One region of the Mycetohabitans rhizoxinica HKI 454 genome, then DNA from elsewhere that is predicted to be linked to it. Evidence: predicted binding sites of a transcription regulator. Region 1 holds the regulator's gene; the other holds the start of a gene.
The links. The regulator NrdR, encoded in region 1, represses ribonucleotide reductase genes. The targets are predictions, from matches to a motif close to CACNANATNTNGTG.
Positions count from the first base shown of each region.

Region 2: RBRH_RS01470 (ribonucleoside-diphosphate reductase subunit alpha) is a predicted target of NrdR. The motif match lies at 1,795-1,808, and genes of this name have one in related genera.

Region 1 covers NC_014722.1:1,959,438-1,969,922, reverse strand. Annotated here, with positions in the region: tRNA gene RBRH_RS08590 (tRNA-Lys) at 103-178, opposite strand; gene ybgF (tol-pal system protein YbgF) at 258-1,007, opposite strand; gene pal (peptidoglycan-associated lipoprotein Pal) at 1,025-1,534, opposite strand; gene tolB (Tol-Pal system beta propeller repeat protein TolB) at 1,553-2,845, opposite strand; gene tolA (cell envelope integrity protein TolA) at 2,988-3,950, opposite strand; gene tolR (protein TolR) at 3,947-4,399, opposite strand; gene tolQ (protein TolQ) at 4,411-5,088, opposite strand; gene ybgC (tol-pal system-associated acyl-CoA thioesterase) at 5,144-5,617, opposite strand; ZMP/ZTP riboswitch at 5,769-5,867, shown strand; gene glyA (serine hydroxymethyltransferase) at 6,020-7,267, shown strand; gene nrdR (transcriptional regulator NrdR) at 7,286-7,780, shown strand; gene RBRH_RS08540 (GspH/FimT family pseudopilin) at 8,025-8,570, shown strand; gene RBRH_RS16275 (hypothetical protein) at 8,567-9,064, shown strand; gene RBRH_RS16270 (PilW family protein) at 9,061-9,909, shown strand; gene RBRH_RS20250 (prepilin-type N-terminal cleavage/methylation domain-containing protein) at 9,921-10,485, shown strand, end outside.
Region 2 covers NC_014722.1:324,615-336,769, reverse strand. Annotated here, with positions in the region: gene RBRH_RS01470 (ribonucleoside-diphosphate reductase subunit alpha) at 1-1,637, opposite strand, end outside; gene ampD (1,6-anhydro-N-acetylmuramyl-L-alanine amidase AmpD) at 1,984-2,586, opposite strand; gene RBRH_RS01460 (PP0621 family protein) at 2,702-3,043, opposite strand; gene RBRH_RS01455 (cytochrome C assembly family protein) at 3,103-4,029, opposite strand; gene ffh (signal recognition particle protein) at 4,158-5,525, shown strand; gene RBRH_RS01445 (hypoxanthine-guanine phosphoribosyltransferase) at 5,626-6,174, shown strand; gene RBRH_RS01440 (MarC family protein) at 6,228-6,824, opposite strand; gene RBRH_RS01435 (proline--tRNA ligase) at 6,837-8,573, opposite strand; gene RBRH_RS01430 (RNA pyrophosphohydrolase) at 8,686-9,366, shown strand; gene RBRH_RS01425 (CNP1-like family protein) at 9,498-10,097, shown strand; gene proB (glutamate 5-kinase) at 10,170-11,288, opposite strand; gene cgtA (Obg family GTPase CgtA) at 11,342-12,155, opposite strand, start outside.

The DNA.
Region 1 (10,485 bases):
CAGCAATGAACACGGGACCGCTCGGTATTAGACGCTATCTAATAACAAACGCATCGCCCAATGGAAAAGGGCCCGCACTCACGTGCAAGCCCTTGATTTCTTTGGTAGGCCGTACTGGATTCGAACCAGTGACCAACGGATTAAAAGTCCGCTGCTCTACCAGCTGAGCTAGCGACCCAAAGAGCAGAAAAGTATATCGATAAAAGAACGATTGGTCAAGCGAGCGACTTGCGGCGAGCCGCCGACCGGTACTAGCCCTATCGGATCTGCGACAATCGGCTTTGTGCCGCATGCGCGGCGTTTGATCCGCTGTACTGCGCGAGCACTTGTCCCAGTGTTCGCTTCGCGGATACCTTCTGTCCTTGCTCCAACTGGTTGTTCGCGATGGCGAGCAACGCCTCGGGCGCGCGCGGGTGTGTGGGGTACTTCGTCACGACACCCTGCCATACCGTCGTCGACGCCTTGTAGTCACGCTGCGCGTACAATGCATTGCCGAGCCAGTATTGTGCCGTCGGTTGATAGGGGCTGTTCGGATACTTCGACACGAACGCTTTGAATCCCGACGTCGCGCCCTTGAAATCACCGTTCTTGAATAGCTGCAGCGCCGCGTTGAACGCGTCCGTTTCGCCTGGCTGTACCTCGCCCTGGACGCCATCGATCGTCTGTTGCTGGGGTTCGAACTTCTTTAGTCGGGCGTCCAGATCGGCGTAGTAGTCACGCTGTTGCTTTTGCAGCGCGGCGACTTGATTGGCCAAGTCTTCGTTCTGTCCGCGCAACGTTGCCACCTGCTGGTTCAGTTGTTCAAGGCGGTTCGATTGATCGAGTATTGTGCGCTGTGCCGCGCTCATCTGGTTTGACAACGAGTCGGTTTTCGCGCGCAGATCTAGCACTGCCTGCCGTGCCTCGTTATCGTCGAACAGACCAGCGTGCGCGGGCGACGCGGCAAGCGCGGCGCCCGTCGCAGCTACGGCTGCAGCGACGCGCAGCCCCCTGAAACAGACTTTCATGCGTCAGTCACCGTCGGTTATTGATAAACGAGATCGGCGCGGCGATTCTGTGCCCACGATGCTTCATCGTGGCCCGTCGCAGCCGGTTTTTCCTTGCCCAGGCTTACCGCTTCCATCTGACTGTCGTTTACCCCGAGCAGTGCCAGCGTGCGACGCACCGACTCGGCACGCTTTTGGCCCAATGCCAGATTGTATTCGCTGGTACCGCGCTCGTCGGTGTTGCCTTGGATCAGCACGTGGCGTTGCGGATGGCCCTTCAGGTATTGCGCGTGGGCTTGCAGCAGCGGCTGATATTCATTGCTGACGGTGTAGCTATCAAAATCGAAGTAGATGCTGCGTTTGGCGAGCGGGCTGTTCGGGTGGTTGAGCTCGTCAACATTGACTTGCTGCACGTCGGTCGGCTGCGGTTGCGTGCTCACGGCGCCCCCCTTGGCGTTAGCGCCTTCGTCGAGCTTGACACCCGAGTGACACGCCGCCAATGCGCCCACCAGCAGCGCTGCAAAAACAATACGCAGTTTGGACATCATTTGAAGCTCTCCTTGTGATTATTGCATGAAAGGGCCCCAGGACGGCTCGCGCACGCCGCCGCCCGGGATCGACAACACCTGCCGTATGCTGCCGTCCGTTGAAACCGCGGCCAGCACCTGACGGCCATTGACCTGGGTCGCGTAGAGTAGGTATTGGCCATTCGCAGCGAAACTCGGTGATTCGTCGCGCGTCGTATCGGTGAGCGCCGTCGCGGACCCCGTCGACAGGTCTTGCAGATACAGCCTGAATGCACCCCCGACGCGCGAAATATACGCAAGCTCCTTGCCGTCTGGCGAGACGCGTGCACTGGTGTTGTAGCTGCCGTTGAACGTCACGCGCTGCGCGGCGCTCGCCGATTCGCCTTGTGCGGGCATCTTGTAGATTTGAGGCTGGCCGCCGCGGTCGCTGGTGAAGTAGATCGACTGGCCGTCCGGCGAGAAGGCCGGCTCGGTATCGATCGAATGGCCGCGGGTGAGGCGGCGCAAGCCGGAGCCATCGGCGTTGACGATAAAGATCTGCGTATTGCCGGTCAGCGACAGCGCTACCGCGAGCTTCGTGCCGTCCGGCGACCACGCCGGTGCACTGTTGTTGCCCTTTTGGTCGGATACCATCACGCGCCGGCCGGTTGGCAAGTCGTGGATGTACACGATCGGTTTCTTTCTTTCGAACGATACATAGGCGAGCTTCGTGCCGTCCGGCGACCACGTTGGAGAGATGATCGGCTCTGGACTCGTCAGCGCGATATGCTCGTTCTGGCCGTCCGAGTCGGAGATCTTGAGTTGATAACGTCCGCCGTGACGCGTCACATACGACAGCCGCGTGGCGAACATCCCGCGCGAGCCAAGGAGCTTCTGATAGATGTAATCGGCGGCCTTATGCGCGCTCATACGCAGCCCGCTTTCCGGGCTCACGAGTGAGAGCCCGCCCAAGCTTTGCTGCTTGATCGTATCGTACAGGCGGAATCGGACTTCATACTGGCCGTTCGCGAGCCGCGTGACGCTGCCGCCGACGAACGCGTTTGCCCCCTTGGCCTTCCAGCCGCCGAGATCGACTGAGTCGGACTCGGACACCGGCGCGCTACCCGCGTCGATGTTGCTGAACTTGCCGCTGCGGGCCAGGTTGGCCCGCACGATCGCCGCGATCTGCTGCGGCGAACTGGCCTCGTTTGTAAAGCTTGCCACCGCAATCGGGAACTGGGTTGAACCGACACCCGTGACGAGCACCGTCAGGTCGGCGCGCGCCGATACGCCGGCGGTGACGAGTAATGACGCAACTAGCGTTTTTAGCCCCAGTTTTTTGATCAAACTCATGCTTTTCCTACGTTTCCCTGACTACGTTATTGACGATTCCGCAACACGGCACAGACCGTGAAACGGGGCGATCGTTCCCTTGGCGCCATCGTGCTGCGAGCTTCACAAGCGTGCATGCGGATGCGCCTTAGTCAACGGTCGATCATCCGCTGGCAGGCCGCATCCGGATATTGAAGCCTGCCGGCGCCTTGCCATGAGTGTCTAGCGGCATCGGATCGGAGCGCTGGACCGCGCGCAGCGCTGCGTCGTCCCACTGCGCGTTACCACTGCTGCGCGCGATGCGTGCGTCGAGCAGTGCACCGTCGGGTGCGCAGCGTACGGCAATCAGCGTGTCCAGCCCTTCAGTGGGCCCGGACCAGATGACATTGGGCCGCACACGGCGCTGCACCTTGTCCGCATAGCCAGCCGACGTTGCGGTTCCGCCACTTCCCGTGCCTGTGCCGCTCTTGGCCAGTCCGTTACCCCCGGGCGCATCGCCGGCCAAGCCCTGCAACTGCGCCAGCCGCGCCCGACGCGCCTGGTCGAGCTTTTGGCGCGCGGCCTGCTCGGCCGCCTGCTTGGCCTTGGCCGCTTGTTGCTCCTGCTGTTTTTTCGCCTGGGCCAGCGCAAGCTTTTCCTGCTGCTCTTTCAACTGCTGCGCCTTCAACGCTTGCTGCTTTTTCAGCGCCTCTTGCCGTTGCTGCTCCGCGAGCTGCTGCTTGAGTTTCTCGGCCGCTGCTTTTTGCGCAGCGAGTTGCTGGCGGTGCGCGTCGGCTTGTTGCTCGGCCTGCCTGCGCACGTGCTCCTGTTCGGCCAGCTGCGCTTGGCGTTGCGCCTCTTGTTGCTTGCGCCGCTTTTCCTGTTGCAATGCGATGTCTGCTTCCTCGCGCTGGGCTGGCGGCGGTGCGAGTTGCGCCGGCGCGGGAGCAGAGGGGAGCGGGGCCGGCGTGCTCGGCACCTGCGTCCAGATTTCTGCTTCAACGCCGGCAGGCGTGCTGTTTTGCCATTTCATCCCGTGGTACAGAAAGAGCGCGAGCAGCACGTGCATCAACGCGGCGAGCGCGAGTGCGCGCAGCGTGCCGCGTTCCCGTGGCGGTTCAAACGGATATCCTGCTTTCGGCTTCATTTCGGCTTGACGAGCAGCCCGACACGCTTCACGCCGTTTGCTTTCAGCTCTGACATGACATTCATCACGATTTCGTATTTGACCGACTTGTCCGCGCCGATCACGACCGGCTGGTCGGGGTGGGTCTGCGCCCGGTCGGCGACAAAGTGGTTCAGGTCGACCAGCGTCATCGGCAATTCCTGCGTGGCGCCCGACGCGTCGTTCTTGTATTTAACACTCATGGTGCCGTCAGGCTTGAGATTGACGATAACGGGCGGCGTCTGCTCCTGTGGCGCAGTATGGCCGACCGTGGGCAGGTTGATGATTGACGGCGCGACAAGCGGAGCGGTCACCATGAAAATGACGAGCAGCACGAGCATCACGTCGATGTATGGAACGACGTTAATGTCGGACATCGCGCGGCGCGAACGGCCGCCGCGCAGACTGGAGCGGATCGGAGTGCCGGCCATCGGGTTCTCCGTCAGTGAGTCTGCCGTTGCAGGATGTTTGAGAATTCTTCGATGAAGGTCTCGAAGCGGATCGACAGGCGGTCGATGTCGTGTGCGTAGCGATTATAGGCGACCACCGCCGGGATGGCCGCGAACAGGCCAATGGCGGTGGCGACCAACGCCTCCGCGATGCCGGGCGCGACGCTGGCCAGCGTCGCCTGCTGCACGTTCGCAAGCCCGCGAAACGCGTTCATGATGCCCCAGACCGTGCCGAACAGGCCGATGTACGGGCTCACCGAGCCGACCGACGCAAGAAACGCTAGATTGGCTTCGAGCGCATCCATTTCGCGCTGGAACGCGGCACGCATCGCGCGACGTGCACCATCCAGTATCGCACCGGGGTCGGCGACGCGTTTTTCCTTGGCTTTTAGGAATTCACGCATGCCTGACTCGAAGATCCGCTCGAGGGCGCCAATCGTATGACGATTGTTCGCCGCGCTCTGGTAAAGCGACTGCAGCTCTCCACCTGACCAGAAATCGCGCTCGAACAATTCCGTCTGCGCGCGGGCGCGACGGATCGAGAACCATTTGCGGAAGATGAAAGTCCAGGACATGAGCGACAGCAACAGCAGCAGTGCCATGACGGCTTGCGCCAGCAGGCTTGCGTTCAATACAAGCGCAATGATCGAAAGGTCTTGTGCGTTATTCATGAGGATTCGTTGGGTGGAGCGGATCGGCTCACGTTCTGTACAGTGTCAACGCATGTCAGCGTGCGAGCGTTGACAGCCCCGCGTCGCGCGGGCCGCTCAGCAGCGCTTGGCGTACAGCGTCAGGCAGTGGCACGGGCCGGATTGTCGCGCGCTGGACGCAGGCCACGCGGATTGTGCTGGTGGACAGCACCTTGCCGTTGCAGCTTGCCTGTTGGTAAAAATCGACTGAGGCGGGGCCGAGCCGCTCGATGCGACTGTCGATGATGAGCACATCGTCCAGGCGCGCCGGGGCGCGGTAATCGACCGCGGTGCTGCGCACGACGAACATGATCTGCTGGGTGTCGGCCAGCCGTCGCTGGTCGATGCCACATGCGCGCAGCCACTCGGTGCGGGCCCGCTCGAAGAACTTCAGGTAATTGGCGTAGAAGACAATGCCGCCGGCGTCGGTGTCCTCGAAATATACGCGTACTGGCCACGTAAAGCCGGGCTGGGCTGCTGGTTCAGGCGAGATCATGTTCATCCGCGGGATTCTACCGGAACGCGTGTGGCAGTCTCGGGTAGTGAACGGTGTTGCGCTGCGTCCAGGCAGTCGCGACGTCGCAATGATGGAAAAATGAATGCTCGTTTTTAAATGCCACGCTTAGTTGCCTATTCAGTATCCTTCCAATACACTAACGCGCCTAACCCTGCGTAACTGGCGATAGCGACTTTCAAGTCGAAGGTGGAACGACCACCGTGAAGCGCGGGGTGCAGTCTTGCCGTTCGCCTGGGCAGCCGTGATCCGGTCGCAGTCGTTGCGTCACCCGGGCTGTCCTGTCCTTGCGTCATCGGAAGTCTTTTTCCGCTAAGCCGTTCCAGGACCGTATCTCTGCCGTGGGCGCGACAGTGCACCGATTCGGTCAACCGTTTGAACATTGAAGGGAATTGACGCATGTTTGACAAAGCCGAGCAAACCATTGCGAACGTCGATCCGCAGGTCTGGCAGGCGATTCAGAACGAGAACCGCCGGCAAGAAGACCATATCGAATTGATCGCGTCGGAAAACTATACGAGCCCGGCGGTGATGGCGGCCCAGGGCTCTCAACTGACCAACAAGTACGCCGAAGGGTATCCTGGCAAGCGCTACTACGGCGGTTGTGAATATGTCGATGTGGTCGAGCAGCTGGCGATCGAACGGGTCAAGCAGCTGTTTGGCGCGGAGGCGGCGAACGTACAACCCAATTCGGGTTCGCAGGCTAATCAGGGGGTGTTTTTCGCGGTGCTCAAGCCGGGCGATACGATTATGGGCATGAGCCTCGCGCACGGCGGCCACCTGACGCACGGCTCGCCGGTCAACCTGTCCGGCAAGTGGTTCAATGTCGTCAGCTACGGGCTGAACGAGAACGAGGACATCAACTATGACGCAGCCGAGCAGCTCGCGCAGCAGCACAAGCCGAAGCTGCTCGTCGCGGGCGCGTCGGCGTTCTCGTTGCGCATCGACTTCGAGCGCCTGGCACGGATCGCGAAGTCGGTCGGCGCCTATTTCATGGTGGACATGGCGCACTATGCGGGGCTGATTGCCGCCGGCGTCTATCCGAACCCGGTGCCGCATGCCGATTTCGTGACGACGACTACGCACAAGAGCTTGCGCGGTCCGCGTGGCGGTGTGATCCTGATGAAGGCCGAGTACGAGAAGGCGGTCAATTCAGCGATTTTCCCGGGCATCCAGGGCGGTCCGTTGATGCACGTGATCGCAGCGAAGGCCGTTGCGTTCAAGGAAGCGCTCGCGCCGCAGTTCAAGACCTACCAGCAGCAGGTCGTGGACAATGCGCGCGTGCTCGCCGAAACGCTGGTCAAGCGCGGCTTGCGGATCGTGTCCGGCCGCACCGAAAGCCATGTGATGCTGGTCGACCTGCGTGCGAAGCAGATCACGGGCAAGGCTGCGGAAGCCGCGTTGGGCGCCGCGCACATCACCGTGAACAAGAATGCGATCCCGAACGATCCGGAAAAGCCATTTGTGACTAGCGGCATCCGGCTCGGCTCGCCGGCCATGACCACGCGCGGTTTCGGTCCCGCCCAGGCCGAGCAGGTCGGCAATCTGATTGCCGATGTGCTGGACAAGCCGGACGACGCAGCGACGATTGAGCGGGTGCGCGGCCAGGTCGCCGAACTCACGCGCCGGTTTCCGGTGTACAAGTAAGCCGCGGGACGAATCGTTATGCGCTGCCCGTTTTGCCGGCACGACGACACCCAGGTGGTGGATTCGCGCGTGTCGGAGGACGGCGCAGCGATCCGTCGCCGCCGCCGCTGCCCAGCTTGCGACAAGCGTTTCACGACATACGAGCGGGTCGAGCTTGCGCTGCCGACGGTCGTCAAGAAGGATGGCACGCGAGTCGAATTTGACCGTCGCAAGATTTTGTCCAGCATGCAGCTTGCGTTACGCAAGCGGCCCGTGGCCGCCGAGGCGATCGACGAAGCGGTTGCGCGTGTCGAATACCAGTTGCTGGCATCCGGCGAGCGCGAGGTGCGCAGCGAACGGCTCGGCGAGTTGGTCATGGACGCGTTGCGCAAGCTCGACAAGATCGCCTACGTGCGTTTCGCGTCGGTGTATAAGCGCTTTGAGGACGTGTCCGAGTTCAAGAATCTGATCGATGAGTTTGGTCGATCTGCAGCCGGCACGCCCGGCCCTGCCTCGCGCAAGCGGCAATCGTAGGCGCCTCTGACGGCGTCATCGCGTTTCTCATTCTATATATCGCTGTTCCACCCCACCATTGAGCCGCACGGCGTGTAGTTCGACGTGCTGCGGCTCAGAATCCGCGACGCGAAGCGGGCACAAGCCTGTGGTCCGGCACCGTCGGCCATTCGGTCAATTGTTGCGCGCCGCACGCCGTCTTACAGTGTTCGTCAATGGCAACGCATCGGGCGTTGCGTGTCGCGGGCATCCAGGAGACGTGACGGTGGAACGATATCGAGCCGCGCGGCGGCGCGGATTCATGCTGACCGAGATCTGCACGGTCATGGCGATTTCATTGGCGTTAGCGGCATGGGTCATTCCGTCGCTCGACGAATGGCGTTCGCGTGAGCAAATTCGGGTGGCGGCGCGTGCACTGGCGCGCACGTTGTCGTTGGCTCGCAGCGAGGCCGTAGCGCGGCAGGCGCCGGTGACGGTCTGTCGCTCGGATGGTGCGGGCCGGTGCATCTTACCCGGCCGACCGTGCGCCACGGGCGCGCTGGACTGGTCCTGCGGCTGGCTGGTGCAGGCCCGGCAGCCTGGCGTCGGCGCGCGGCCGGTCGTGCTACACGCACAACCGGCTGTGAGCGAGGTAACGATCACTGGCAGTACGACGGAGATGAGGTTCCTGCCGCCTGCTGGCTTATCTGTTGGCACCTTTCGTGGCTTTGCGGTGCGCGCAGCGCGCGCGTCACCGCGTATTGCGGCGTTGCATGTCCGCCTTGCGGCAGGTGGCCGTGCGTTGATCCGTGCCGATGCGTATCGCAAATGAGTTTTGTGCGCGGCTTGCCGAGCCGGCTGTGCAAGGCCGGCGTGATTCCGCCCATGGCTCGGGCGCCATGGCGCGCGCTACGTGTACCGCGGCTGGGCGTGACCGGTGCCACGATGATCGAGGCCGCGATGGCCACTGCATTGGCTGCGGTGACCATCGTTGGTGTGGGCGCGGCGTGGCAGGCGATGGTGCGCTCGGATCAAGCTTTGTCGAATCGCATGCGAGCGGCGTTGATCGCGGACGCCGCGCTCGAGTTGATGCGCGCCGGACACCCGCAATCCGTGGCGCTCGCGCATGCGAGTCGGGATGCGTCACGCCAACTGCTTGACGGTACCGTGACGGTGGAACGCGATCCGGACGGTGCCAACGTGCTCATGCTCGAATGGTCGGAACTGGCCACCGACGCGTCGCAGCGGGCGGCGGCGTGCCGCGGGACGATCGTGCCGCCCGACGGATATGTGCGCCGCTGCCTATTGCTGGGCTTTCTCGAATGATCAGCACGTCATGCAGGCGCGATGAGGGGCATACGCTGGTGGAATTGCTCCTTTCATCGACCATTGGCTTAATGCTCATGCTCTTGCTAGCCGGGTCCTACGGTACGCTCAGTGGGGTGCTCGGTCATGTCGACGAGACCCGCCGAGCCGCGGCCGCCGGCCTACAGGCGCTGGAGATCATTGTGGCGCATGCAAGGCTTGCCGGAATGCCGCGAGCTTTCCCACAGACATGGCGTGCCTCAACGACTTCAACGGCGACGCAGGCCGCCGAAGCATCCGATGTACCCGTTGGGGATGAGACGATCCGAGACCCGCCGATCTTCGGTTGTGAGCGCGGCATACCCGAGCGCGAGCAAGCTGGGCGGTGCCGCGCGGTCATGCACGATTCGGACGGCGTGGTTTTTCGGTATGCGGCTGACCCCGTGGCGACCTGGCCATCGAAAGACAACTGGCCCACTGATTGCCTGGGCCAGAACGTGACGGGCGATACGATTGCGGTGCGTTTCTACGTGCAGGCGAGTACGCCCGAGCAACCGGAGCTTTATTGCCGGGGCAATGGCCACGACGTGGCGGCACAGCCGTTGGTCGAGGGTATCGAACAGTTACGGTTGTCCTATTGGCTTGCCGGCGCTCACGCCGCGGTTCGCGCGTCGTCGTTATCCGAGTCGGACTGGCGTCGTATCGTAGCCATCGATGTCTGCGTCGTGTCGCGCGGACCGGTGGCCATGCGTCCGACGGCCTACCTCGACTGCGACGGCAATCGGGTGACGCCGGCCGATCGACGGGTCCGTACCGTCTGGATGCGCCGCGTGGCGATTCGCAACGTCGTTGCGGGCGGCGCGTGATGACGCGTGTGATGTTCAGGCAGCGTGGCAGCGCGCTGCCGTTCGTGTTGATATTCGCCGCCGCGTTGACCGCATTGCTCGGATCATCATTAGACGCGTTGCGCTCGACGGCGCGCATGGAGCGTGGATTCATCGCGCATATCGAAGCATTTCATGCGGCGGATTCAGCGCTGCGATGGTGCGAACGTTACGTGACGCATGCGTATGACATCGGCACACCGATCCATGGTGCCACACCCGACCCGATGCAGGCCGCGCCCGGATGGCATCAGCGCGCGCTATTCGACGAGGAGGCCGATAGCGCGATACAACCGGTGCGTCGTTGGCGTGCCGGCGGGCGGGCACCGCAGTGCCTGATCGAGGCGGTGAATGTTTCGGAGGCTGGCGCGGTCGCTTATCTGCTGACCGCGCGCGGCTTCGCGGTCGATGAAGAGAGCGAGATATGGTTGCAGGCGATTATGTGGGGTGGCGAGACGCAGACGGACGGTGCGTACTGGATGGCGGTTCGTGGCCCGCAGGCCGTTTTGAGCACGGTGCGACGCCGGGGCATGACGCTGGTCGAACTGGCGGTGGCAT
Region 2 (12,155 bases), 1.1 Mb from region 1:
TGCGCGGCCGGAATCTTCTTGAACAGCTTCAATTCGCCGCGCGCGGCCTTCTCCTCGTACGCGACATACGCCTGTTCGAACTCGGCGCCGAACTTGTCATGCAGGTCCGGGCAGCTCGATGGCGAGAACAGCGTCCAGTCGCCCCCCTCGATCACTCGCTTCATGAACAGATCCGGGATCCAGTTCGCGGTGTTCATGTCGTGCGTGCGGCGACGATCATCGCCGGTGTTCTTGCGCAGCTCGAGAAACTCCTCGATGTCCAAATGCCAGGTTTCGAGGTACGCACATACCGCGCCCTTGCGCTTGCCCCCCTGGTTGACCGCGACTGCCGTGTCATTGACGACCTTCAGGAACGGCACCACGCCCTGCGACTTGCCGTTGGTGCCCTTGATGTGCGAGCCAAGCGCACGCACGCGGGTCCAGTCGTTGCCGAGCCCGCCGGCGAACTTGGACAATAGCGCGTTTTCCTTCAGTGCCTCGTAGATGCCCTCCAGGTCGTCCGCGACGGTCGTCAGGTAGCACGACGACAGTTGCGAGCGGCGCGTACCAGAATTGAACAGCGTCGGCGTCGAGCTCATGAAATCGAACGTGGACAGCACATTGTAGAACTCGATCGCCCGCGCCTCGCGGTCGATTTCGTTCAGCGCGAGCCCCATCGCCACCCGCATGAAAAAGGCCTGCGGCATTTCAATGCGCTGCCCGTCCACGTGCAGGAAGTAACGGTCGTACAGCGTCTGCAGCCCGAGGTAGCCGAATTTCAGATCGCGCGACGCATCCAGCGCGTCACCCAACTTCTTCAAGTCGAATTGCAGCAGCTTCTCGTCGAGCAACTCAGCCTCGACGCCTCGCTTCAAGAATTGCGGAAAGTACTCTGCATAGCGCGCGCCCATCTCGGACTGCAGCACCTCTTCACCCAGGATCTCGCGGCGGATTGTATGCAGCAGCAGCCGCGCGGTGACCTGGCTGTAGGCCGGCTCCTTCTCGATCATTGTGCGCGCAGCGAGGATTGCCGAGTCGTAGACCTGCGACAACGGCACGCCGTCGTAGAGATTCTTGACCGTTTCGGCAACGATCGGCTCCGCGCTGACCGCTTCGCCGAGCCCGTCGCAAGCGGCCGTGATCACGTTGCGCAACGCGGCAAGGTCCAGCGGGCGCACGATGCCGTTGTCATTGACGTTCAACCCGCCTTGTGCCGGTTGCTGCGCCACCTCGTGCGCGCGCTCCGCAGCGCGTTTCTCACGATACAGCACATAGGCGCGAGCGACATTGTGCTCGCCGGCCCGCATCAGTGCGAGTTCGACCTGGTCTTGAATGTCTTCGATATGGAACGTGCCGCCGTTCGGCCGGCTGCGCACGAGCGCACGCACGACCGCCTGCGTCAGCGTCTCAACCGATTCGCGCACGCGTGCCGACGCGGCGCCCTGACCGCCATTGACGGCGAGGAAAGCCTTGGTCACTGCGATCGCGATCTTAGACGGCTCGAACGACACCACACTCCCGTTGCGGCGAATGACCTTGTAGTCGGCAAGCGTCGCCTGCGGCGCCAATGCGCGCGCGCCGTGCGCAGCGCCACCGCCATGCGGCAAGCCGGCTGCGGCACTGGGCTGTTGGGACGTGACGTTCTCGGTGGTTTGCATGGGCAAAGCTCCTGATCTTGTGTCGTGCGGTGAATCCGCGTTCTTGAAACGAGCGGGGCGTGGCACAGCGTATTGGCACCGTGCCGCGGCGCCCCGAAAAACGATGTCTGAGAAGGCGATGCGGCGCTGTCGCTGGAAATGAAGCGCCGCAGAAAACCACAATATCTAGTAGCGGCGCTGCCGCCTCACACCAACTATAGTGGAAATTTGCCCCAGATTCCACGAATAAATTTGCATCCGGAGACTTGACTTTTCGGCATGCACCGCCGGTTGCGGGCTCGCCGCCACGCCAGCGCAGACACGCCGCACGCCCTGCCGTCGCGGTGTGCAGCTGCGCGCAACACGTTCAGCGCAGATAGGGAAAAAACGTCGCCGGCAGCGCAAGCTGCGCGCGCAACCGATGCCAGTCGAAATGCGGCCCCGGGTCGGTCTTGCGACCCGGCGCGATGTCCGCATGGCCGGCCAGCGCGGTGATGGGATAACGCTCACACAGTGCAGCGCACAAGCGCGTCAGCGTGTCGTACTGCGGCGCCTCGAACACGTGCTCGTCCGAGCCCTCTAGTTCGATACCAATCGAAAAATCGTTGCAGCGCTCGCGGCCGGCGAAATTCGACGCGCCAGCATGCCACGCGCGCTCATTGCACGAGACGAATTGCAGCAATTTGCCGTCCCGCCGCACGAAAAAGTGCGCCGATACGCGCAGCCCGCGCAGTCGCGTGTAGTACGGGTGCGCGTCGCAATCGAGTTGGTTGAGGAACAGCGCCGCCACCGCGTCACCGCCGAACTGTCCCGGCGGCAAACTAATGTTGTGCACCACCACGAGCGTCGGCTCAACGCCTGTGGGGCGCGCATCGCAATTCGCGCATGGCGTGTGCTGGGCGGGCCGAGCCCACCCTAGCCCATCGACCACGATGCGCGCCGGCACTGCGGCGCCCTCGCCCGGCGGCATGCCCGCCGCCAGGCCAGTCATCGAGGCAGTCATCGAGCCAGTCGTCGGACACACCGCGCAGCTCGTTGCCGCCGCGTCGTCGTTTACGGATCGCTGCGTCGCGCACATCGCCCGCTCACCGCGCATTATCGCGCCTGGCTGACCGAGCCGCGTAGCGGGCAGCATGCTCGTTGGAACAAAAGCGCTGGCCCTCTACCGACACCGTCTCGCTCACCGGTACGTGTACGCCGCACTGTGCGCAGCGCACGATGGCCTCTGGCAGCGCGCCGCCACCGGCACCGCCGGTGCGCCGCGTGCCGGTCGCGCCATCGGCGCGACTACGGTTGGCCTGCGGGCGCGTGGATTCCCGTCCCGCCTCGGATCCGTGGCTGACGTGCGCCCGATCACGACGCGCGACCTGGCGCCACAGCCACTGGATGGCGAGAATCACAAAAAGCCAAAAGAGGATGCGGGCCATGACGAACGAATAAGCACACAGGAAACGATTCGAATGTCGACGCGAGCCGACTGCGTCAATCAGACCACCGCGCGATGCAACAGCACTTCCAGCACGAAGCGACTGCCGACATATGCGAGCAGCAGCGCCGCGAACGATGCCAGCACCCAACGCAACGCGGTGCGACCGCGCCAGCCGCGCCGATGACGGCCCACTAGCAACGCGCCGAACATGATCCACGATACGAACGCGAACACGGTCTTGTGATCCAGCTTGATGGCCTGGGCGATCAGTTGCTCGCTGAACCACACGCCGCTGATCAACGCCAGTGTTAGCAGCACGAAACCCGCGGCGATCAGGCGGAACAGCAACTTTTCCAGCGTCAACAACGGGGGCAGCGTATCAAACCAACTCGATAACCAGTCACGCGCGGGCGGCCCCGGCGTGCGCCGTCCGGCCACGCCGCGAAGTGCGTGCAGCCGGCGCTCGACCAGCAACATCAGAATCGCATGCAACGCGGCGATCGCCAGCAACCCATACGCGACATTAGCCAACACAAAGTGGACCTTGAACAGCGGATCCGCCGCATAGGCCAGTACATGGACGCCGCCGAACAGCAGCGGCAGCAGCGTAGCCACGCAGGCAATCGGCATCAACAACAGTCGCAGCCCGTCGAGCCGAAAAAAGAAACTCTCGATCCAGTAGATGCCCGCGCCAAGCCACAGCATCGCCGACAACGCGAATGCGAAGCCGAACACCATCGCGTCGGCCGGGAAGATCGTCATATGCAGCAGCACCCCGTGCAGCACCAGCGCGGCGAACAGCATCGCGCGCGCCACCGGTGACGTGCCGGTGCCAGCGACGCGGCCGGGCGCCGCCGCCAACGCGGCTGCCGGCGCCGTAGCCAGCAGCGTGCCGTGCGGATGCGCGTGCCGATACGAGCGCCAGGCGGCGACGCCAAGGCCGCCATACAGAAGCGCAGTGAGGGCATACAGTACAATGTGCATAGTTATTCAGTTTACACTAGCGCCCCGCCGCCGGCCCGGATCCCGCTGCCCCCGTGCGTCTTGATGCACCCGGACCGCGTCACCCGCCCGGGCTCGCGTCGAGGCGCGGCGAATCGCACGTCACTTCCATGCTCGACAATCTCACACAACGTATGGCGCGCGTCGTGAAGACGCTACGCGGCGAAGCCCGGCTCACCGAGGCCAACACGCAAGAGATGCTGCGCGAGGTGCGCCTGGCCCTGCTCGAGGCAGACGTCGCGCTGCCGGTCGTGCGCGAGTTTATCGCGAAGGTTCGAGAAAAGGCGCTCGGTGAGGAAGTGATCAGCAGCTTGACCCCCGGCCAGGCGCTGGTCGGTGTCGTGCAACGCGAACTGACCGCGGTGATCGGCGGCGACTACGAAGGCAAAGCGGCCGAGTTGAACCTGGCAGTCACGCCGCCAGCAGTGATCTTAATGGCGGGCCTGCAGGGCGCCGGCAAGACCACGACGGTCGGCAAGTTGGCCAAGCTGCTGCGCGAGATGCAGAAGAAGAAAGTCCTCACCGTGTCGTGCGACGTCTACCGACCCGCGGCGATCGCGCAGCTGAAAACCGTCACCGAGCAAGTCGGCGCGGATTTCTTCCCGTCCCAACCTGACCAAAAGCCGCTGGATATCGCGCGGGACGCATTGGACTGGGCCAAGCGACACTACCATGACGTATTGATCGTGGACACGGCGGGTCGGCTCGGCATCGATGAGGCGATGATGCAGGAAATCGCCGCGTTGCACGCGCAACTCAAGCCGGCCGAGACGCTGTTCGTCGTCGATGCGATGCTCGGCCAGGACGCGGTCAATACTGCGAAGGCCTTCAATGACGCGCTACCGCTCACCGGCGTCGTGCTGACCAAGCTCGATGGCGACTCGCGCGGCGGCGCGGCGTTGTCGGTGCGCCACGTGACGGGCCGGCCGATCAAGTTCGTCGGCGTCGGCGAGAAACTCGATGGCCTAGAGACGTTCTACCCGGAACGGATGGCCAACCGAATCCTGGGCATGGGAGACATCCTGGCGCTGGTCGAGGAGGCGCAGCGCGGCGTGGACGTCCAGGCCGCGCAGAAGCTCGCCGAAAAGGTGAAGAAAGGCGGCGCTTTCGACCTGAACGACTTCCGCGCCCAACTGTCGCAAATGAAGAAAATGGGCGGCTTATCGATGCTAATGGACAAGCTGCCGGCGCAATTCCAGCAGGCCGCTGGCAACGCCGACATGTCTCAGGCCGAAAAGCAGATGCACCGCATGGAAGGCATCATCAATTCGATGACGCCGGCCGAGCGCGCCAAGCCGGAACTGATCAAAGCAAGCCGCAAGCGACGCATCGCGACCGGCGCCGGCGTGCAGGTGCAGGAGGTCAACCGGATGCTCAATCAGTTCGAACAGATGCGCGGCATGATGAAGAAGCTCAAGGGCGGCAACCTGCAAAAAATGATGCGCGGCATGAAAGGCATGTTGCCCGGGCTGCGCTGAGCCAAGCCGACACGGCGGCTACCATCGCGGGTTTTCTCTGCGGAGCCCGCGCCGTTTTTTGATTCACACACTCTCTATTAGGCCCCTCGCCAAGATCCCGATGAACCGCGAAGAAGCCCTAGACATTTTCCGCCACTCCGAGGAGATCGTATCGTCCGCTGACGTGGCGGCGTCGATCCAGCAGATGGCCGTTGCAATCCACGACGCAATGCGTGACGAGTTCCCGCTTGTGCTGTCCGTGATGGGCGGTGCCGCGGTGTTCACCGGCATGCTGCTGCCGCATCTGAACTTCCCGCTCGAGTTCGACTATATCCATCTGACCCGCTATCGCAACACGACGCGCGGCCATGATATGCAGTGGCGCGTGGCACCCGCCGAATCAGTCAAGGACCGCGTTGTGTTGGTGCTCGACGACATCCTGGACGAAGGCGAAACGATGGCGGCGATCCGAGACCGGATCATTGAGAAGGGCGCGCGTCGCTTCGCCAGCGCGGTGCTGTGCGAGAAGCTCATTGCAAAGCCCAAGCCGCTGCGCCCCGATTTCTGTGGTGTTCAAGTGCCGGACCGCTATGTGTTCGGCTGCGGGATGGACGTCAACGGGTATTGGCGCAACCTGTCCGCGATCCGCGCGCTGAAAGGCGACGCCTAAGCCCGGTGCCGGCCACCGCGTCGGCCCGCCTGTTTCGCGTCGGACCGCGACTCTTAAAGCTGTCGCGCAAAGATCCGGATACCCTCGAGGATCATCTCCACCGAAATCGCGACCAACACAAGCCCCATCAACCGCTCGAATGCTGCAACGGTGCGCACGCCGATCCATCGCTGGATCTTCTCGGCCAGCAGCAGCACGATCGCGCACACGGCCATCGTCACCGTAAGCGCGCCGATCCATTCAAGCATCTTGCCCGGCGCATGCGACGTCAGCAGCATGACGGTCGCGATGGCTGACGGTCCCGCCAGCGCCGGAATCGCAAGCGGCACGATCAGCGGCTCGCTGAGCGGCTCGCTGCCGGATGGACCTTCCGCGTGCGGGAAAATCATTCGAAGCGCGATCAGAAACAGCACGATCCCGCCCGCCAGCCGCAACGACAGATCCGTCAGGTGCATCATGCGCAGGAACGCGTCGCCGGCGATCATGAATACCAGGAGGATAACGAACGCGATCGTCACTTCGCGCAGGATCACCTTCGGGCGCCGCTGCCGCTCAACCTTGCGCAACACGTTGATAAATAATGGGATATTGCCCAGCGGATCCGTGATCAGGATCAGCAGGACCGTCGCGGATAAGAATGTATATTGCACAGTTGCAGTCCGTTAGCGTGCCAGTGCCGCGCGCACCCGCTCGACCACCCACGCTGCCGCCTGTTCAAGCGGCAATAGCGTCGGCTCCACATCGCGGCGGCCCTGATACTCGATCTTGCCCTCCTTGAGGCCGCGCTCGCCAATCACGAGCCGGTGGGGCACGCCGATCAACTCCCAATCCGCGAACATCACGCCGGGACGCTCGCCCCGGTCGTCCAGAATCACGTCCATACCCGCGCCGAGTAATTCGTCATAGAGCTTGTGCGCCTGCTCGCGCACCGCGTCGCTGCGCTCGTAGCCCATCGGGCACAGCACCAGATGAAATGGCGCGATGGCCTCCGGCCAGATGATGCCGCGCTCGTCGAAGTTCTGCTCGATCGCCGCGCCGAGGATCCGCGTGATGCCGATCCCGTAGCACCCCATCATCATCGGTGCCGGCTTGCCGTTCTCGTCCAGGAACGTCGCGCCCATGGCTTCCGAATACTTTGTGCCAAGCTGGAACACATGCCCGACCTCGATGCCACGGCATAGGTCCAGCTCGCCGCGGCCATCCGGCGATGGGTCACCCTTGCGCACGTTGCGCAAGTCCGCCACTTCCGGCTCCGGCAGGTCACGGCCCCAATTGACCCCCGTCGTGTGGTAGCCCATCTCGTTCGAGCCGACGACGAAGTCGCTCATGTTTGCCACGGTACGATCCGCGACCACCCTCACCGGCTTGCGCGTGTTCAGCGGCCCCAAATAGCCGGGGGGCGCGCCGAACCAATCGACAATCTCCTGCTCGGTGGCGAACCGATAGCCGGCCAGCCCCGGTATCTTGCCAGCCTTGATCTCGTTCAGTTCATGGTCGCCGCGCAGCAGCAGCAGCCAAATCGTCGGGTCGGCGCCCTCGTTGTCCACGGCCAGCGCGATCGACTTGATCGTGCGCTCCAACGCAATACTCAGATAATCGGCCACCTGCTCGCATTTCGCCTTACCCGGCGTGGCCTTCTTCGTCAGCGGCTCGCTCGGCGCCGCGCGTGACGCGATCAATGACACGGCTTCGGCGGCCTCGACATTGGCCGCATAATCCGAGCCCGGGCAATACGCGATCGCATCCTCGCCGGTCGCGGCAATCACATGGAATTCGTGCGATCCGGTGCCACCGATCGCGCCGTTGTCGGCTGCCACCGCACGGAACTCGAGCCCCAGGCGCGTGAAGATCCTCACGTACGCGTCGTACATCTTCTGGTACGATAGCTGCAGCCCAGCACGGTCGCGATCGAATGAATACGCATCTTTCATGATGAACTCGCGCCCCCGCATCACGCCGAACCTAGGGCGGATCTCATCGCGGAACTTGGTCTGCACCTGGTAAAAATTCACCGGCATCTGGCGGTAGCTCTTAATCTCCTTGCGCGCGATATCGGTGACCACTTCCTCATGCGTCGGTCCGACGACGAAGTCGCGGTCGTGGCGGTCCTTCACCCGCAGCAATTCGGGGCCATATTGCTCCCAGCGGCTGGATTCCTGCCATAGCTCAGCCGGCTGCACCGCTGGCATCAACAGCTCGACAGCACCCGCGCGGTTCATCTCCTCGCGTACGATCGCCTCCACCTTGCGGATCGAGCGCAACCCGATCGGCATGTAGTTGTAGATACCGCCGGCGACGCGGCGAATCATCCCCGCCCTGACCATCAACTGATGACTGACGATCTCGGCATCGGCCGGCGCTTCCTTCAGCGTGCCGATGAAAAAACGCGAAGCTTTCATTCTTGAGGGGTTCCAAAACGAGGGCGCCGGCATACCCGACTCCAGCCGGGTCGCACGGCGCCCATTAACTGTTTATAATCAAAGCAATTTTAAAGGATTCGAAGGTGGTTGTATGCTGGATCGTGAAGGCTTTCGCCCGAACGTCGGCATCATCCTCTTGAACGCGCGCAACGAGGTGTTTTGGGGCAAACGGCTGCGTGAGCATTCCTGGCAGTTTCCGCAAGGCGGCATCAAGTACGGTGAGACGCCCTTGCAAGCGATGTTTCGGGAGCTGCGCGAAGAAACCGGTTTGAGACCCGAGCATGTCAAGGTCATCGGTCGCACGCGCGACTGGTTGCGTTACGAGGTGCCCGACAAGTACATCAAGCGCGAGGTCCGCGGTCACTATCGAGGACAAAAGCAGATTTGGTTTCTGTTGCGCATGATCGGACGCGACTGCGATATCTGCCTGCGCGCGACCGATCATCCGGAGTTCGACGCGTGGCGCTGGAACAGCTACTGGGTGCCGCTGGACGCCGTGATCGAGTTCAAGAGAGATGTGTACCAGATGGCGCTGACCGAGCTTTCCCGCTTCGTGCGACGGCAGCCCGGACGCCATGCACGTTCTGCTTTGCACCATGGTGCCCGCCCTTCAAAGGTGAAGGCAAAAGTGGTAACGGTATCGATCGAGACGGTATGTTCGAACATCGAGCCCGGCGCCGAGCTTGACTGCGGCCGCGCGGCGACCGCAGTGCTGGACGTGGCCGCCGCGACGCTGGTCGTCGAGCCGGTCAGCACCAAGCCACGACCATGATTGCCGCATCGGTTTGCCTGGCGGCACATCGCCGCGTTGGCAGACCGCCGAGGGCCGCGCTCCGGAGATTCGCATCCGGATCCCGGCCCTTGTGCTTTAATACACCACCTTTTGTGCCAGGAACCCGTCTCTTGAAACGCGTCTGCCCGCCTGCCCGTCCATCGCGCCCAAGTTCACGCCGCATCGCCGCCCTGATCGGCACGATCGCCGCCGCGCTGCTCGGCGCGTGCTCGTCCCCGTCGCCGGACCAGGGGCCCAAGCCCGGCCAGGACTTTACCTATCTGCTAGAGCGCACGCAGAACTGGGTCGAGAACCAGGTTGATAAGCTTGCGCCGATGCCACGCGCCGCGGACCTGCTGCCATTCGAGGTCTCTGCGACGACGGACCTGCAGTTTGCCGTCGACGCGGCGTCCGTGTCGGTGGGCACCGACGGCGTCGTACGCTATACGATCGTGATCACGAGCCCGCAAGGCGCACGCAATGTCTATTACGAAGGCTTGCGCTGCGAAACCTATGAGTGGCGCCGTTATGCGGCCGCCGACGACAGCGGCGAACAATGGGACCGGGGCGCGGCAAACGGCTGGCGGCGCATCGAGAATAGCCAGTTGAACGCGTATCAGGCCGCGCTATACCAAGATTACATGTGCGCGAACAAGATCCCGCAGGGCAATGCCGCGTCGATCGTGCAAAATATCCGTTATAAACGGATCGCCGCATCGCGCTATCAATAGCGACGCCCCAAGCCAAGCCTAACCGGTTTCGCGCATCGCGGGTCCGTATGCGATGCGTGCACCTCGCCGGCGCTACAGCATCACCAGGTTGTCCCGGTGGATCAATTCTGGCTCGAGCATGTAACCGAGAATCGACTCGATCTGCGCACTCGGATGGCGGCGAATCAACCGCACCTCGGCGCTACTGTAGTTCGTCAACCCACGCGCCACCTCACGGCCCGCTTCGTCCAGGCACGCAATCACCTCGCCGCGGGCAAAAATACCTTGTACGTCGACGATGCCGACCGGCAACAGGCTCTTGCCCTCGGAAGTCAGCTTCTCGAGCGCCCCCGCATCGATCACGACATGGCCGCGCACTTGCAGATGGTCTGCTACCCATTGCTTGCGCGCGGCCATGCGGGCGGTCCGCGCAATGAGTTGCGTGCCAATCGGCTCCGCCGCCGCCAGCCTAACTAACACGTGCGGCTCACGACCACTTGCGATCACCGTATCCGCGCCGCTGTGCGCGGCGCGCTTGGCGGCCAGGATCTTGGTCAGCATCCCGCCCCGACCAATGCTTGTGCCAGCGCCACCGGCCATTGCTTCCAACGCGGGGTCGCCCGCGTCGGCCTGTTGCACCAGCGTCGCGGCAGGATTCTTGCGCGGATCGGCCGTGTACAAGCCACACTGGTCGGTCAGGATCACCAGCGCGTCCCCTTCGATCAGATTCGCTACCAACGCGCCCAATGTGTCGTTGTCGCCGAACTTGATCTCACCCGTGACGACCGTGTCATTCTCATTGATGATCGGCACCACGCCGAGTCTGAGCAACGTGAGTAGCGTCGAGCGTGCATTCAGGTATCGCTCGCGATCGGCAAGGTCCGCGTGCGTGAGCAGGATCTGCGCCGTGCGGATCGAATACTCGGCAAAGCGGCTTTCATAGACCTGCGCCAACCCCATTTGGCCGACCGCGGCCGCGGCCTGCAGTTCGGCGATCTCGCGTGGACGCCGGCTCCAGCCCAGTCGCTGCATCCCCTCGGCGATCGCGCCGGAACTGACCAGCACCACGTCCTTGCCCTGCTGACGCAAGGCGGCGATTTGCGCGGCCCACTGCCCGATCGCGTCATGATCCAGTCCACGCCCGTCATTGGTGACCAGGCTTGAGCCCACTTTCACAACCAGCCGCTTTGCATCAGCAATGATCGAACGCATCGCTTTGCCGCCCCTATATTCCTGTTTGGCATCGTATTGCGCGGCGGCGGCAATCACTGTGTATCAGCGCCGGGTTGTGTTGCGCCGTCGGACGCCTGTGCGTCGTCGGATGCTTGTGCGTCGTCCCGGAATCGCACGTCGGCCGCCAGGTCCTCGGCATGCTGCACGCGCGCCGCCAGCCCCGTCTCGCTCAAGTAGTCGTAGACCGCATAACACATATTCTCACAGCCCAGGCCGGTGAGCGCCGAGATCTGGAATACCGGTCCTTGCCAACCGAAGCGCTTGACGAAATCGGCCACTCGGGCCTCGCGCTCGTGCTCTGCAATCATGTCGACCTTGTTCAATACCAGCCACCTCGGCTTACGGTAAAGCGCCTCGTCGTACTTGCGCAGCTCGTTGACGATCGCGCCCGCCTCCGCGACCGGATCGACGCCGTCGTCGAACGGTGCAAGATCGACCAGATGCAACAATATCCCGGTGCGTTGCAGATGCCGTAGGAATTGGTGCCCCAGCCCGGCACCTTCGGCGGCACCCTCGATTAGACCCGGGATATCAGCGATCACGAAGCTCTTCGCCGGTCCGACCCGCACCACACCAAGGTTCGGCGCAAGCGTCGTGAACGGATAGTCGGCAATTTTCGGTTTGGCATTCGACACCGACGCGATAAAGGTCGACTTGCCCGCGTTGGGCATGCCCAACAGGCCGACATCGGCCAGCACCTTCAACTCAAGCCTTAGCATGCGGCGCTCGCCCGGCTTGCCTTCGGTTTTTTGCCGTGGTGCCCGGTTCGTGCTCGACTTGAAGTGCAAGTTGCCGAGCCCCCCGGCGCCGCCCTTAGCGAGCAGCACGCGCTGATCGTGCTCAGTC